Regions from separate parts of the Lentzea flaviverrucosa genome, predicted to be linked through region 3. Evidence: riboswitches for the same ligand, from Rfam matches in the RefSeq annotation. Region 3 holds a riboswitch; each other region holds the start of a gene.
The links. Region 3 has a riboswitch for glycine ahead of gcvT (glycine cleavage system aminomethyltransferase GcvT). Riboswitches for the same ligand answer to the same signal wherever they lie in the genome.

Region 1 (5,605 bases), on a different contig from region 3:
CGCCGGCGCCGACGCGGTCGATCTCGCGCTTGATGGCGATCATGGCGTCGATGAACCTGTCGATCTCGGCCAGGTCCTCGGACTCGGTCGGCTCGACCATCAGGGTGCCGGCGACCGGGAACGACATCGTCGGGGCGTGCAGGCCGTAGTCGGCGAGGCGCTTGGCCACGTCGTCCACCGTCACTCCGGTGGCCTTGGTGATCGGGCGCAGGTCGAGGATGCACTCGTGGGCCACGAAGCCGCCCTCGCCGGTGTAGAGGACCGGGTAGTGCTCGTCGAGGCGACGGGCCACGTAGTTCGCGGCGGCCACGGCGGTCAGGGTCGCGCGGCGCAGGCCGTCGCCGCCCATCATGCGCACGTAAGCCCACGAGATCGGCAGGATCGACGCGGAACCCCATGGGGCGCCCGAGATCGGGCCGACACCGGTGGCCGGTCCCGCCGTCGGCTGCAGCGGGTGGTTCGGCAGGAACGGGGCGAGGTGGGACTTCACGCCGATCGGGCCGACGCCGGGGCCACCGCCGCCGTGCGGGATGCAGAACGTCTTGTGCAGGTTCAGGTGCGAGACGTCCGAGCCGAACTTGCCGTAGCGGGCCAGGCCGATCAACGCGTTGAGGTTCGCGCCGTCGACGTACACCTGGCCGCCCGCGTCGTGGACCAGGCCGCAGACCTCGCGGACGGTGTCCTCGTACACGCCGTGGGTCGACGGGTAGGTGATCATGATCGCGGCGAGGTCGTCGGCGTGCTCGGCGACCGTGGTGCGCAGGTGCCCCATGTCGATGTTGCCCTTGTCGTCGCACTTCACGACGACGACGCGCATGCCGGCCATGACGGCGGACGCGGCGTTGGTGCCGTGGGCGGACGACGGGATCAGGCAGACGTCGCGGTCGGCGTTGCCGTTCGCGCGGTGGTAGGCGCGGATCGCCAGCAGGCCCGCGAACTCACCCTGCGAACCGGCGTTGGGCTGCAGCGACACGGCGTCGTAGCCGGTGACCTCGGCGAGCCAGGCCTCCAGGTCGGACACGATCTTCAGCAGGCCCTTGGCGTCCTCGACCGGCGCGAACGGGTGCAGCGTCGAGAACTCCGGCCACGTGATGGACTCCATCTCCGCGGTGGCGTTCAGCTTCATCGTGCAGGAGCCGAGCGGGATCATGCTGCGGTCCAGGGCCACGTCCTTGTCGGACAACGCGCGCAGGTAGCGCAGCAGCGCGGTCTCGGAGCGGTGCGCGTGGAAGACCGGGTGGGTCAGGTAGTCCGAGGTGCGGCGCAGGTCGGCCGGGATGCCGTCGGCGGTGTCGCCGTCGATGGCGTCCACATCGGACCCGTTGACGCCGAAGGCCTCCCACACCGCGACGATGTGCGCGCGGGTCGTCTTCTCGTCGCAGGCGATGGCCACGACGTCGTCGTCGACCTTGCGGAGGTTGATGCCGGCCTCGCGCGCCTTCTCGACGACGGCGGCGGCCCGGCCCTCGACGCGCACCTGGACGGTGTCGAAGAACTCGCCGTGCACGACGTCGAGCCCGGCCTCGCACAGGCCCGTGGCGAGCACGGTGGCCAGGCGGTGCACGCGGGTCGCGATCGAACGCAGGCCCTCGGGACCGTGGTAGACGGCGTACATGGACGCGATCACGGCCAGCAGCACCTGCGCGGTGCAGATGTTCGACGTGGCCTTCTCGCGGCGGATGTGCTGCTCGCGCGTCTGCAGCGCGAGGCGGTAGGCCAGCGAGCCGTCGGCGTCGACGGAGACACCGACGAGACGGCCGGGCAACTGGCGCTCCAGACCGGACCGGACGGCCATGTAACCGGCGTGCGGGCCACCGAAGCCGATCGGCACGCCGAAGCGCTGCGTGGTGCCGATGACGACGTCCGCGCCGATCTCACCCGGCGCGCGCAGCAGCGTCAGCGACAGCAGGTCGGCGACGACGACGGCCTGGGCGCCGGCGGCGTGGATCTCCTCGATCAACGCGGCCTGGTCGCGCACCACACCGGACGCACCGGGGTACGACAGCAGCACGCCGAAGAAGTCGCCACCGAGGCCGAGGCCCTCGATGCCCTGGGACAGGTCCGCGACGACGATCTCGATGCCGAGCGGCTCGGCGCGCGTCTCGATGACGGCCAGCGTCTGCGGCAGCGTGTCCGCGTCGATGACGAACTTGTTCGACTTGGACTTGCCGGCGCGGCGCACCAGCGTCATCGCCTCGGCGGCGGCGGTCGACTCGTCCAGCATGGACGCGTTCGCGACCGGCAGGCCCGTCAGGTCGCCGACCATGGTCTGGAAGTTCAGCAGCGCTTCGAGGCGGCCCTGCGAGATCTCGGGCTGGTACGGCGTGTACGCGGTGTACCAGGCGGGCGACTCGAGCACGTTGCGCAGGATCACGCCCGGCGTCACGGTGTCGTAGTAGCCGAGGCCGATCATCTGCGTCATCGGGCGGTTCTGCGACGCGAGCTCACGCAGCTCGGCCAGCGCCTCGGTCTCGGTGGCCGGGGCGGGCAGGTCCAGCACGAGGTCGCGCTCGTGGATGGACGAAGGCACCGCGTGCTGGGCCAGCTCCTCGAGCGACCCGACGCCGATGACGTCGAGGATGCGCGCGAGCTCGGCGGGGCGCGGACCCACGTGCCGGTCGGCGAACGGGGTGCCGTGCTCGAGAGCGGCGAGCGGAATGCGGTCCTGCGTCATCAAACGCCTCCGGGGGTGGCTGCGGGCACACGTGTCCTGTGCCCTCCCCGCTCTGTCCGTACCCCGAAGGGCGCCTGAGAGGTTCACCCACCACGAGGATGGGCTTTCACCGTCGGCGGGATTCCCCTTGCGGGGGACTCCACTTTCCAGAGGCGTCTCGCTCTGGCGGTCCTGGATGCCTGAGAGGTTCCCGGGGAGGGACTTGCTCCTTCGGCGCCGGGCTCGAAGCCCGGGCTCTCCCGCCTGAGTTCAGCGACTACCCGAGAAGAATACCCGCAGGCAGCTCACGTAGTCCCTAGGGACGCGACCTACATCTCAGTGGGAAGACCGGCGAGCGTCCCGGCGACCGGGTCGGCGGGGTCGTCGCGCAGCGCCACGAGAAGGTGCCTGGTGCCCACGACGGCGTCACCGCGGCGAGCGGCGACGAGCTTCGCCCGTTCCATCGCACGCTCCACCCTGCCACCGCTGACGGGCAACGCGGCCAGGTCGATCCCCGCCTCGCGCAACGCCGCCGCCCCGCCCGACTCGAACTCCGGCTTCAGCTTCCTGCCCGCCACCTCCAACTGGCGGTCGACCGACACCACCGCCTCCACCAGATCGCGGGACGACACCTCTCGCCGCGCGGCCACGGCCAGCCGTCCGGCCTCGTTGCGCACGACGGTCAGCACCGGCCCGCCCAGTCCCTGGCCGCGCGCGACCCAGCGCAGCAGCCAGCGCACGTACCCGCCGCCGGAGTCCCCCTCCAGCGCTCCCGCCTTGCGCAGCAACCGCACGGCGGGCGCTTCCTCGACCTCCGCGTGGCGTCGAGCGGCATCGGTCCGCACAGCGGCGGCCGTCGCCTCGACGTCGACTCCGCGCAGCACGAACAGGTCGGCGGCACGCCCGGAACCCTGCTCCAGCAACGCGAGCGAGAGGTGGGTCGTGGTCAGCACGCCGTCGCCGGCCAGAGCGACCGCCCCGAGCAGACACTCCTCCAGCGCACGGCTGACGGGCAGCACGGTCCCGATGAGACTCTTGTCGCACGCGGTGTTCATCAACGCCGTGACGTCCGGATGAGCCTCGGGAACGACGCCACCGTCGTCGTCGGCCCAGTGCTCCGGCCCCCGCGCCATCGCCTGGGCCGCCAGCGACCGCACGCCGAGCTTGCGGCCGGGCCCGACGGTGTCGATCAGCGAGATCAGCAGGTTCTCGGTGCCGAGGAAGCCGAACTCCAGCCGGAACGCGCGCTTCGTCGCCGCGGCCAGCACCTTCACGACCTGGTAGGAGGGGGTGATCGTCATGCCGGAAACGCTAGGGAAGAACAAGATCGGGGCGCTTCTGCCGACCGGCCACTCACCAGCGCCAGTCGGCCACGTTCACAGTGCCGATCGATCAGCCGGGCCGGTCAGCCGGTGGCGCGCTCGCGACGCCGGCGGGTCAGCTCGTCCTCGGTCATCGGGGCGATCTCGACGCCGTCCGCGCGTTCTGCCGGGAACTCGTGGATCGTGCCGGAGATCTCCCGCATCGCACCGCTGACCGCGATGCCGAACACGCCCTGACCGCCCTGCAGCAAATCGACGACCTCTTCGGGCGAGGTGCACTCGTAGACCGTCGTGCCGTCGGAGAACAGCGTGATCTTGGCCAGGTCCTGCACGCCGCGGCGGCGCAGGTGGTCGACCGCCACGCGGATGTTCTGCAACGAGACACCGGTGTCCAGCAGCCGCTTCACGACCTTGAGCACCAGGATGTCCTTGAAGGAGTACAACCTCTGGCTGCCGGAGCCGTGCGCCATCCTTATCGTCGGCGCGACCAGCCCGGTCCTTGCCCAGTAGTCGAGCTGCCGGTACGTGATGCCCGCGATCTGACACGCCGCGGGTCCTCGGTAACCGACGAGCTCGTCCGGCAGCGAGGAGTCCGGGAACAGTTCACCCTGCAGCCCGGATTCGGCCCGCAAGGGCGCTTCCTCGACCACGCCTGCCTCCCCTCGGAACGGCCACGAAACTCATGACCGTCAAGCCGCCGCGTCCACTCTCGTGAAGCAACGACGTCCACTCGAGTTCGACGGTAAGACCGCTCCGATGGCAGGTCAACGCGACGCGCGGGGAGTTGCGACCCTCAACCTGAGGTAGAGAGTCATACCGTCACCCGAACAAGCACGTTCAGGTGACGTTTAGTGATCGTTTAGCGGTCATAACGACCGTGAGTAGTCCAACCGAGGGACGTCCAAACGAACTGCCCTTCAGCCCCTGCGAGACGGAGTGCGACACCGGAGAAAACTCAGGTGTCCACGCCGCGACAGTGCCTACGTGTCCGCGCCGCGGAAGTCCTCCGGGGAGACGGAGTCGAGGAACTCGCGGAACTTCTCCACCTCGTCCTCCTGCTCGTCCGGGATGATGAGGCCCGCTTCGGCCAGAACGGACTCCTCGGCGTGGATCGGCACCCCGACGCGCAACGCGAGCGCCACCGAGTCCGAGGGCCGCGCGGACACCCGCACGTCGCCGTCGAACACCAGCTCCGCGAAGAAGGTGCCCTCCTGCAGGTCGGTGATCCGCACCTGCTCGAGGTTGCGCCCCAGCGCCCCGATGACGTCCTTGAGGAGGTCGTGGGTGAGCGGGCGAGCGGGGCGGACGCCCTGCTGCTCGAGTGCGATCGCCGTGGCCTCGACACTGCCGATCCAGATGGGCAGGTAGCGCTCGCCCTCGGTTTCGCGCAGAAGAAGGATCGGCTGGTTCTGGGGCAGCTCCACCCGCACGCCGACGACACGCATTTCGCTCATCGGGCCTCGCCTCCCTCTAATCCGTTCGGGGACGACCCGGTTTCACACCCGAGCATCCCCCGGCGTACCTCTCCGACGCTACCCGCCAAGCGGGCCCAGTGCTCAATCGTTTCGGGCAGATCGTGATCAAGAAGGCACGCTCCGCCGACTGATCAGGACTGGCGCAGGCCCGCTCT
Region 2 (5,605 bases), on a different contig from region 3:
CCATCGGCATCTGGGCCGCGGTCTCGAGCCTCGGCTTCGCCGCGGGGCCGGTGATCGGTGGCGCGCTGATCAAGCACTTCTGGTGGGGCTCGGTGTTCCTGATCAACGTGCCGGTGGCGGTCCTCGCGATCACGGCCGTCGCGATGCTGGTGCCGGAGTCCAAGGACCCGACCGTGCGCAAGCCGGACGTGCTCGGCTCCATCCTGTCGATCATCGGCATGGTGTCGCTCGTGTACGCGGTGATCGAGGTGCCGGAGCACGGGTTCGGCTCGGCGGAGTTCGGCGTGCCGGTCGCGATCGGCCTGGTGGCCATGACGGGATTCGCGTTGTGGGAGAGGCACACCGACGATCCGATGCTCGACCTCGGCTTCTTCAGGAACCGCCGCTTCACCGGCGCGGTGGCCTCGGGAGTGCTGGCGGCGTTCGGCATGGCGGGCTCGCTCTTCCTGCTGACACAACACCTCCAGGGCGTGCTCGGCTACAGCCCGCTGGAGGCCGGCGTCCGCGTGGCGCCGATGGCGGTCGCGTTGCTCGTCACCAGCAACACGTTGGGACAGCTGGTGATGAAGCTCGGTGCGGGCCAGGCGATGTTGCTCGGCATGACGATCGTCGCGGGCGGTGTGGCGCTGCTGTCCATCGGCACCACCTACCCGCCGACGCTCGCCGGGCTGATCCTCATCGGCGTGGGTGTCGGTGTGTCCCAGCCGGTCGCGGTCAACGCACTGATGGGCTCGATCCCGCCGGAACGCGCCGGGATCGCGTCCGGGCTGTCGGGCACGCTGACGGAACTGGGTTCCTCGTTCGGCATCGCCGTGCTCGGTGCGTTGCTGTCGGCGCGGTTCGTGGCTTCGCTGCCGGACGGCGTTCCGGCGCGGTCGCTTTCAGAGGCCTTGAACAGCGGTGCGGACGTCACGGTCGTGCGCGAGGCGTTCTCGAACGGCATGAGCGTCAGCCTGATCATCGGCGCCGTCGCCGTGTTCCTGGGAGGTGTTGTGGCCAGTGCGCTGTTGCGGCGTGCCTAGGATCGGTCTGTGGACAGCGTGTGGTTCGGCAAACCCAGGCCCAGCAGCGGGCAGCCCCTCGGCCTGAGCCGGGAGGCGATCGTCCGCAAGGCCATGGAGATGCTGGACGCGCACGGTCTGCAGAAGCTCTCGATGCGCAAGCTCGCGGCCGAACTGGGCGCGGCGCCGATGTCGCTGTACTGGCACGTGCCGACGAAGGACGCGCTGATCGAGCTCTGCCTCGACGAGGTCTACGGCGAGTTCACCCTCCCCGATCCCGAGACCGACTGGGAGACCGCGGTGCGCGCGATGATGCGCGAGTTGCGCCAGCTCGCGCTCAAGCACCCGTGGTGGATCCGCGGGATCGGGGAGTTCAACACCATCGGCCCGAACGCCGTGGCGTACGCGGACGCCATGTTCGGGCCGATGCTGCGCGCCGGGCTGTCGACCGTGGCCGCCGCCCAGTCGATCTCCACGGTGGGCAGCTTCGTCAACGGGTACGCGATCGCCGAGGTCAACTTCATCGGCCGCGGCGGGATGGACTCGCCGCCGCCGGACATGGACAAGATCGCCGACCTCTACCGGGACAAGCACCCCCGGTACGTCGCGATGCTGGACGAGCACGAGCTGTGGTCGCTCGAGCGCCAGTTCGAGTTCGGGCTGGACTGCGTGATCGAAGGCGTCAAGGCGAAGGTGGAGGCGTTGCGGTCGTGAGCAACGGCGGATAGGCGAAACCCCCGCAGCGATTCACGCGTGCGGGGGCCTCAGTCATTCAGTTGGCTTTCAGACCACGGTCTCCAGCGGCGTGTGCACGAGGCCGGTCGCCTCGGCCACCGGGCCGTTGGTCAGCAGTCCGGCGTGGACGTTGAGGCCCAGGGCGAGCGAAGCGTCGTCCTTGAGCGCCTTCTCCCAGCCCTTGTCGGCCAGCGCGACGGCGTACGGCAGCGTCACGTTGGTCAGCGCGTAGGTCGAGGTGCGCGGGACGGCGCCCGGCATGTTCGCGACGCAGTAGAACACCGAGTTGTGGACCTCGTAGGTCGGCTCGGCGTGCGTCGTGGCGCGGGAGTCCTCGAAGCAACCGCCCTGGTCGATGGCGATGTCGACGAGCACCGAACCCGGCAACATGTCGGCGACCAGCGCGTTCGAGACGAGCTTCGGGGCCGCGGCACCGGGGACGAGCACGGCGCCGACGACCAGGTCGGCCTCGCGGACGGCCTGCTCGATGGCGAACGAGTTCGAGGCGAGCGTGCGCAGACGGCCCTGGAACTGGGCGTCGATCTGGCGCAGGCGGTCGACGTTGGTGTCGAGGATCTGCACGTCCGCGCCCATGCCGACGGCGATGGTGGCGGCGTTGACGCCGGCGACACCGCCGCCGATGACGACCACGCGGGCCGGGGCGACGCCGGGGACGCCGCCGGGCAGCACGCCGCGGCCACCGGAGGGCTTCATCAGCGAGAACGCGCCGACCTGCGGGGCAAGCCTGCCCGCGACCTCGGACATCGGGGCGAGCAGCGGCAGCGAGCGGTTCGGCAGTTGCACGGTCTCGTAGGCGATGGCCGTGGTGCCGGACGCCAGCAGCGCCTCGGTCAGCGGCTTGTCGGCGGCGAGGTGCAGGTACGTGAAGAGGGTCTGGCCGGCGCGGAGACGGGGGTACTCCTCGGCGATCGGCTCCTTGACCTTGAGAACCAGGTCACCCTCCGCCCACACGTCATCGGCGGTCGGGAGGATCTTGGCGCCCGCGGCGAGGTACTCCTCGTCGGTGATCGCGGAACCGAGACCGGCGCCCTGCTCGACGTAGACGTCGTGCCCGCGGCTGGTCAGTTCGTGCGCACCGGCAGGCGTGAGAGCGACGCGGTACTCGTGGTTCTTGATCTCGCGAGGAACTGCGATCCGCACGATGACTCCTCCGTTCGGTGGCCGACATCTCATAATGTGGGCCAGTCACAAGGTCATGTCACTGTGCTGGTCGCACTATCTGCCACCCCGCTGGTTGTTCATCCAGGACAAAGCGACCTGAGCTCCGTTCGCGTTCCGCTCGACCGTCCCGCGTTGACACTCGGCGGGGGCCGCACATAGCGTTCGCCCCGGACAACTGAACACCGGCCGCGGCGCGCCAGCGCCAGAACCCGCGTGGGAGAGACCTCGACGAACTGGTCGAGGCGCCGAAGGGGCAAGCTCCCGCACACTCTCAGGCAGCAAGACCACCCGGGGTAGGCAACTCTGCACGGCGGAGGGGGCGCAAGTTTCCTGACCCGTCACAGCCAGAGGAGTCGCGCCGTGGAGTTCCCCGAGAACCTGCTCTACACCGTCGAGCACGAGTGGGTCGACTGGACGCCGGGCACCCAGGACCCGCTGACCTGCGGAATCACCGAGTACGCGGCCGACGCGCTCGGCGACATCGTGTACATCCAGCTGCCCGAGGTCGGTGCCAAGGTCGTCACCAACGAGGTCTGCGGCGAGCTGGAGTCCACCAAGTCCGTGAGCGACCTGTTCTCGCCCGTCACCGGTGAGGTGATCGAGGTCAACAGCGCCGTCGTGGACGACCCGGCCGTCGTGAACAGCGACCCGTACGGTGCCGGCTGGTTGTTCAGGGTCCGCGTGGACTCGGCGGAGAACCTGCTCACGGCGGCGAAGTACGCCGAGCTCACCAAGTCTGACTGACCGCCCCACCACCACGAAGGACTGATCAGTGGCGATCAGCGTTTTCGACCTGTTCTCCGTCGGCATCGGACCGTCCAGCTCCCACACGGTCGGACCGATGCGCGCGGCCGCGATGTTCGTCGAGAAGCTCGGCGCGCGTGCGTCCGAAGTGGACCGCGTGCACGTCGAGCTGTTCGGCTCGCTCGGCGCGACCGGCCACGGCCACGGCAGCCCCAAGGCCGTCTTCCTCGGCCTGGAAGGCAACCTCCCCGAAGAAGTCGACCCCACCGCCGCGGCCGAACGCGTCGAGGAGATCATCTCCAGCCGCCGGCTGAAGCTCGGCGGCACGCACGAGATCGACTTCGTGCACGACCGCGACCTCGTCATGCACCGTCGCAAGTCACTCCCGTTGCACCCCAACGGGATGAGCTTCGAGGCGTACGCGGACGGCGAGCCGGTCGAGCGGGCCGTCTACTACTCGATCGGCGGCGGGTTCGTCGTCGACGAGAACGCCAGCGGCACCGACCGGATCAAACCGGACTCCACGCCGTTGCCGCACCCGTTCCTGACCGGCGACCAGCTCCTCGCGCGCTGCCGCGAGACCGGCCTGTCGATCAGCGAGATCATGATGGCCAACGAGCTGTCGTGGCGCACGGAAACCGAGATCCGCGAAGGACTTCTGCACATCTGGCACGTCATGCAGGAGTGCGTCGAACGCGGCTGCACCGAGCAAGGCATTCTGCCCGGCGGCCTGAAGGTCCGCCGCCGCGCCGCCGAGATGCGCAAGTCGCTGGAGGGCGAGCACTTCGTCACCGACCCGCTGCGGGTCATGGACTGGGTGACGCTCTTCGCGCTCGCGGTCAACGAGGAGAACGCGGCAGGCGGCCGTGTCGTCACCGCACCGACCAACGGCGCGGCCGGCATCGTCCCGGCGGTCCTGCACTACTACACGAAGTTCGTGCCGGGAGCGTCCGACGACGGCGTGGTGCGCTTCCTGCTCACCGCCGCCGCGATCGGCGTGCTGTTCAAGGAGAACGCGTCGATCTCCGGCGCCGAGGTCGGCTGCCAGGGCGAGGTCGGCTCGGCCTGCTCGATGGCCGCCGGCGGCCTCGCCGAGGTGCTCGGCGGCACCCCCGAACAGGTCGAGAACGCAGCCGAGATCGCCATGGAGCACAACCTCGGCCTGACCTGCGACCCGATCGGCGGCCTGGTGCAGATCCCGTGCATCGAACGCAACGCCGTCGCGTCCATCAAGGCGATCACGGCCGTGCGCATGGCTTTGCGCGGCGACGGCTCGCACTTCGTGTCGCTCGACAAGGTCATCAAGACCATGCGGGACACCGGCAAGGACATGTCGGTGAAGTACAAGGAGACGGCACGCGGCGGGCTCGCCGTGAACGTCATCGAATGCTGAGTTCCACCATCAGATCGATGAGCTCCAACGCGCGCTGCGCGTTCCGGTCGTCCAGTCCGGACAGCCGGTCGCGCAGCGTGGGGGACAGCAGCCAGTCGACGATCGGCCCTCCAGGGTCGTCCCACGTCATCCAGGTGAGCACGGGACCGTCGCTGTGCGTGTAGTACATCGAGTAGGACTCGGCGAGCTGGGCGACGAGCGCGTCCTGGAAGTCGTCGACGAGGCGCAACCACGGAGTCATGTCCTGGTCCAGCTGCGCTGCGGCCTGGATCAGCTCGTCCAGCTGCCACCAGCGCTCCTGGTCGCCGGCCACACGCACGATGAGGTCGGTGATCAGTGCGCGTAGCGCGGTCCGCTCGGCCTCTGGCCAGCTCGGCCACCGCGCCCATCGCAGTCCCGCGGTCAGCTTGTCGTCCGGGAGGCGTTCCAGCTCTTGGACCACGCGGTACCCGAGCCTTCGCCAGGCGAACTCGTACTCGTCACGCTCGAAGTGGTCCGCGCTCTCCCAGGCGAACTTCTGCACGACCACGGCCGGCACCAGCTCGGGATC
Region 3 (5,605 bases):
GACCGGGGAACACCGCCGAGTTGATCTTCTTGGCGATGGCCGCGTCGTTCGACAGGATCACGCCGCCACGGGGACCGCCGAGGGTCTTGTGGGTCGTGGTCGTCGTGACGTGCGCGTGCGGCACGGGCGACGGGTGCAGGTCGGCGGCGACGAGGCCGGCGAAGTGCGCCATGTCGACCATCAGGTAGGCCTCGACCGAGTCCGCGATGCGGCGGAACTCGGCGAAGTCCAGCTGGCGTGGGTAGGCGGACCAGCCGGCGACGATCAGCTTCGGCCGGTGCTCCTGCGCCAGGCGCTCGACCTCGGCCATGTCGACGCGGCCGTCCGAGTCCGCGACGTGGTACGGCACGACGTTGTAGAGCTTGCCGGAGAAGTTGATCCGCATGCCGTGCGTCAGGTGGCCGCCGTGCGCGAGGTCCAGGCCCAGGATCGTGTCGCCGGGCTCGAGCAGTGCGAACATCGCGGCCGCGTTGGCCTGCGCGCCCGAGTGCGGCTGGACGTTCGCGAAGCCGGCACCGAAGAGCGCCTTGATGCGCTCGATGGCGAGGCGCTCGACGACGTCCACGTGCTCGCAGCCGCCGTAGTAGCGGCGGCCGGGGTAGCCCTCCGCGTACTTGTTGGTGAGCACGGAGCCCTGGGCCTGCAGCACCGAGACGGGCGTGAAGTTCTCCGAGGCGATCATCTCGAGCGTGCCCTGCTGGCGAGCCAGCTCGGCCGCAACGGCCTCGGCCACCTCGGGGTCGTACTCCGCGAGGGAAGCGTTGAACTGGTCGGACATCTGGAGGATCTCCCTACTTGGCGCGCTTGTAGAACGGAAGTGCGACGACCTCGACCGGCTGCTTCTTGCCGCGGACGTCCACCAGCAGTGAGGTGCCGGGCTCGGCACTGGCCTTCGACACGTAGGCCATGGCGACGGAGTAGCCGAGGGTCGGGGACAGCGCGCCCGACGTCACCTCGCCCACGACCTCGTCGCCGTCGAGCACCGCGTAACCGTGGCGCGGGGCGCGGCGCTCAGGGGTCTTCAGTCCGACCAGGACCGAGTCCACCCCGGACTCGGCGACCTTGGTCAGCGCGTCGCGACCCACGAAGTCGCCGGGCTTGTCGAGCTTCACGACGCGGCCCAGGTTCGCGTTGTAGGGCGTCAGCGACGTCGTGAGTTCGTTGCCGTACAGGGGCATCCCGGCTTCGAGACGCAACGTGTCGCGGCAGCCGAGACCGCACGGCTTGAGCTCGTGCGCCTCGCCGGCCCCCAGCAACGCCGCCCAGACGGCGGGTGCGTCGGCGGGCGCGACGAAGAGCTCGAAGCCCTCCTCGCCGGTGTACCCGGTGCGGGCGAGCAGCGCCTCGACACCGGCCACGGTGGACGGGTACGAGGCGTAGTACTTGACCGTCGACAGGTCGGTGTCGGTCAGGCCGGAGAGGATCTCGACCGACTTCGGGCCCTGGATCGCGATCAGCGCGTAGTCGGTCGACTTGTCCGTCACGACGGTGTCGAACCCGGCTGCGCGCTCGACCAGGGCCTCGGCGACGACGAGGGCGTTCGAGGCGTTCGCGACGACCATGAACTCCTGGTCTCCCAGGCGGTACACGATCAGGTCGTCGATCACGCCGCCGTCGGCCTGCGTGATCATCGTGTAGCGCGCCTTGCCGACGGCCAGTGCCGAGATGTGGCCGACCAGCGCGTAGTCGAGGGCCTCACCGGCCTGCGGTCCGGTCAGGACGATCTCACCCATGTGCGTGAGGTCGAACAGGCCCGCGGTAGTGCGCACCGCGTGGTGCTCCGCGAGTTCGGACGAGTAGCGCAGCGGCATCCGCCAGCCCGCGAAGTCGGTGAACATCGCGCCGAGCTGCTCGTGCTCGGCGTTCAGAGGCGTGAGGCGGGACATCAGAACGCTCCTCCAGGGTGCGCCGAAGAGCCGGACGCGGCCGGCTGAGGCATCAGAAGAATGACACGGTCCATCGGAGACTCCTCACTAGAGCGAGCCTCCCCCTCTGTCATGAGCCTGAGAGCTTCACCGCGCGGAGCGCGGCTTGCACCGTGGGCGAGGCTGCTGATGAGCCTGCTTTTCAGAGTTGCCTTCGTCGGGCGGTACCTGTACCTGAGAGATTCCGGGGAGGAGTTGCTCCTACGGTGTCCCCACTCAAGGGGACTCTCCCGCGCGACATCGACGGCCGTGTTCAGTTGTCAGCCCCAGACGCTAGCAGGCCAAACGTCACAGCGGGACGCCCTGCGCAGTCTTCTCGACCACCTTGCGCTCCGCCCAGAAGGACAGGAACGGGATCGTGCCGGCGACCAGCACCAGCGCGGTGCCCTTGATCGACCAGCGCAGCTTCAGCGCCAGGTCGACGGAAATCACCAGGTAGATGGCGTAGAGGAAGCCGTGGATCGGGCCGACGACCTTCATCGCGCCGTCCATGTCCGCGGCGTACTTGAGCACCATGGCCACGACCAGGAGCAGCAGGAAGACTCCGACCACGTAAGCCATGACCCTGAACCGGGTCAACGCACCCTTCATCTGCCCGCCTTCGCTCAACGACCGTCCCGCGCGTTGAGGTCCGCGAGCATGCGGTTGTAGGCCGCGAGCTCCGCGTCTTCTTCATCGTCGAAGTGCTCGACAGGCGCGGGTTTGACGGCGTCAACGGTAGCTACCGGCTTGGGGGCGGGCGCAACCGGCTCGGCTGCGAGATCCGCGTCACGGTTCTGGCGCACCAAACGGCGGAAACGCCACACCATGAAGAGGGGGAAGAGGCCGAAGAGCGGCCACTGGAGCACGTACCCGAGGTTCTGGAACGTGCCGCTGGCGGACTCGAAGCGCTGCCACTGCCAGTACGCGAGCCCGCAACAGACGATCAGCGCCGCCAGACAGGCGAACGCGATCAACACTCGTTGGGGGGTAAGGAGGCCGCGCACGACCTCCACACTACTTGGGTGAGGCCTCCTGACAGGAGGCCGCCCTTCGAGGTGTGTGGTTACGGGGCTCCCGCCTCCGAGAGCCCGTTTCCCACTACGCCACGCCGTCCCGGCGCTGCCTCTGCAGACGTGCGACGCACCAGGCTGCGGCAGAACCGCGGCGGAGGTGCTGGAGAACCGTCATCGGTCCCAGGCGCCGACCGAGGTCGGCAGGAGAGAGGCCGGCGGCGCGGTAGTCGAGCGCGCGCTGGTCCAACGGGCTGATGCCCGCGTCCCACCACTGCTCGGCTTCGGCGACGTCGCCCACCAGCTGCCAGTAGCTCGCCGCGGCGGCGAGCAGTGCCTCGGGTGCCTCCGGCGCCCGCTTGCGCATCGCGGCCACGTAGGCCGGATCCGCCGAGTCGACCTTGACCAAGCCACGCGGCCCGCTCCTGCCTCCCCGCTGCACGGGGATGCCTGGCGCCGAGGGGGGAGCCTCCGCGAGCCATGCGTTCTTGATCCGGTTCACCTCCTGCATCTCTGCGTCATCAGACCGTTCAGCCGCCCACTGCTGCAACAGCTCGTGGACCCCGGAGTCCTCGACCATATGTGCCTCCTCGTCGGTCGGGGATCGGCCATTGCAGCGGAAGGTATTCGGTAGGTCTGACAATCGCCAGACCCTGAATCCCCAGAACACCCGTTACCAGTGCGTGATTGGCCTCATTCCACCCATCCGGCTCAACGCAGATGGCCGAGGATCACCGGCTGTCACTAGCTCAGAGGGGTCGCCGTCCCGAAGAGGCTCCTGATGAAGGTGATGATCGACTCCGCGCCCTCCCGCAGCCAGCCGAGAGCCGTCTGGACCGCCGAAGCGGACTCTTCCGGCCGGGTGATCAGGAGGAACAGCACCAGCGCGACGCCCGCCAGCACTAGCACCTTCTTGAGGTTCACAGGTACCTCTCCGTCCGTGTGGTTCACAGGTCGGGCGGCGGACCGCCCGTGTCACCCGTCATGGTCCCTCATTCACCCTTGCGATGAACAACGACCACGCCAAACTCCTCCCAGGTTCTGCCAGCGGCGCACGCCTGCACAGCGGCCAACGTCACCCGAATGGCGGCTAAAGACGGGCGTCAACAGCGCCGATGTCCTGGGCACGAGGTGAAACACGACCCCCTCGCATCCCACAGCTTGGAAGAGAGACTGTTGCACCGGCCCTCACCCGGATGCCGATCGTCCCCCATCACGCACCGTCACGCCCTCGTGGCGTTATTAATGCGCACCCGAACATTCATCCAATTACTCCAGACCGCCGCAGTTCCATAATCCGGGCATCCGCCACACCCATGTCGGCAAGCACTTCCCCGGTGTTCGTCCCGGCCGGAACCGGAGCCGTGGGAACGGCCGCGGGAGTGCGGTCGAAACGAGGCGCCGGCGCCGGATGCCGCGAACCGGACACGTCCACGAAAGTGGAGCGCGCCTCGTTGTACGGATGCCGTGCCGCCTCGGCAGGGGTCAGCACCGGCGCCAGGCACGCGTCCGTGTCCCGCGCGAGGTCGGCCCACTCGTCCCGCGGCCGGGTCTTGACCGCCGCCGCGATGCGTTCCCGCAGCTCAGGCCAGTTCGCCGGATCGTTGCGCGAGGGTGCGTCCTCCAGGCCCAGCACCCGCACGAGGTCCGCGTAGAACTTCTCCTCCAGCGCGCCGATCGCGACGTACTTCCCGTCGGCGGCCTCGTAGACGTCGTAGAACGGCACTCCACCGTCGAGCATGTTCTCGCCGCGCCCGCCTGACCACATGCCCGCGGACCGCATCCCGTGCAGGAACGTCGTCAGCAACGCCGCCCCGTCGACCATGGCGGCGTCCACCACTTGGCCACGGCCTGAGCGCTCGCGTTCGTACAGTGCCGCGAGCACGCCGAGGGCCAGCAGCAGCCCTCCCCCGCCGAAGTCGCCGAGCAGGTTGATCGGGAACGACGGCGGCCCGCCGGCCTGGCCGAGGGGCTCCAGGGCACCCGCGACGGCGATGTAGTTGATGTCGTGGCCCGCGCGGTCGGCCAGGGGCCCGTCCTGGCCCCAGCCGGTCATGCGTCCGTACACAAGGCGCGGGTTGCGGGCGAGGCACTGCGCCGGGCCGATGCCCAGCCGTTCGGTGACGCCCGGCCGGAAGCCCTCGATCAGCACGTCCGAGCGCTCGACGAGACCCAGGACCAGCTCGGCGCCTTCCGGCTTGCGGGTGTCGATCGCGATCGAGCGCCGGCCGCGGCCGAGGAAGTCGCCGGGGATCGTCTGCACGCTCCCCGGCTTGTGCACCTGGATCACGTCCGCGCCGAGGTCGGCGAGCACCATGCAGCCGAACGGCGCGGGCGCGAGGCCGGCGAGCTCGACGACGCGAAGGCCGGCGAGAGGCCCGGTCCCAGAAGGAGTGGTCACAGGGACCTCGCGATGATTTCCTTCATGATCTCGTTCGTCCCGCCGTAGATCCGCTGCACGCGGGCGTCGGACCAGGCACGCGCGATCGGGTACTCGTTCATGTAGCCGTAGCCGCCGAACAGCTGCACGCACTCGTCGACGACCTTGCCCAGCCGGTCGCTGGCCCACCACTTCGCCATCGCCGCGGTCGGGATGTCCAGCTCGCCCTTCAGGTGCTTCTCGACGCACTCGTCGATGAACGCCCTGGTCACCGCCGCCTCCGTGGCGCACTCGGCGAGCTTGAACCG

Region 1: it holds a riboswitch for glycine, as region 3 does, so the genes downstream of both, gcvP (aminomethyl-transferring glycine dehydrogenase) here and gcvT (glycine cleavage system aminomethyltransferase GcvT) in region 3, are expected to answer to the same signal.
Region 2: it holds a riboswitch for glycine, as region 3 does, so the genes downstream of both, gcvH (glycine cleavage system protein GcvH) here and gcvT (glycine cleavage system aminomethyltransferase GcvT) in region 3, are expected to answer to the same signal.

Annotation. Positions count from the first base shown of each region.
Region 1 covers NZ_QQAU01000019.1:30,937-36,541, reverse strand. The annotation lists gene gcvP (aminomethyl-transferring glycine dehydrogenase) at 1-2,674, opposite strand, end outside; glycine riboswitch at 2,831-2,926, opposite strand; gene DFR72_RS40275 (Clp protease N-terminal domain-containing protein) at 2,983-3,954, opposite strand; gene DFR72_RS40270 (MerR family transcriptional regulator) at 4,059-4,625, opposite strand; gene DFR72_RS40265 (bifunctional nuclease family protein) at 4,956-5,429, opposite strand; gene DFR72_RS40260 (MerR family transcriptional regulator) at 5,582-5,605, opposite strand, start outside.
Region 2 covers NZ_QQAU01000002.1:537,192-542,796, reverse strand. The annotation lists gene DFR72_RS08585 (MFS transporter) at 1-1,022, shown strand, start outside; gene DFR72_RS08580 (TetR/AcrR family transcriptional regulator) at 1,032-1,715, shown strand; gene ald (alanine dehydrogenase) at 1,785-2,897, opposite strand; glycine riboswitch at 3,123-3,215, shown strand; gene gcvH (glycine cleavage system protein GcvH) at 3,279-3,662, shown strand; gene DFR72_RS08565 (L-serine ammonia-lyase) at 3,691-5,055, shown strand; gene DFR72_RS08560 (hypothetical protein) at 5,042-5,605, opposite strand, start outside.
Region 3 covers NZ_QQAU01000006.1:219,612-225,216, forward strand. The annotation lists gene glyA (serine hydroxymethyltransferase) at 1-778, opposite strand, end outside; gene gcvT (glycine cleavage system aminomethyltransferase GcvT) at 792-1,886, opposite strand; glycine riboswitch at 1,986-2,076, opposite strand; glycine riboswitch at 2,078-2,168, opposite strand; gene DFR72_RS20810 (DUF3817 domain-containing protein) at 2,214-2,516, opposite strand; gene DFR72_RS20815 (hypothetical protein) at 2,531-2,884, opposite strand; gene DFR72_RS20820 (hypothetical protein) at 3,006-3,497, opposite strand; gene DFR72_RS20825 (hypothetical protein) at 3,662-3,841, opposite strand; gene DFR72_RS20830 (CaiB/BaiF CoA transferase family protein) at 4,179-5,318, opposite strand; gene DFR72_RS20835 (acyl-CoA dehydrogenase family protein) at 5,315-5,605, opposite strand, start outside.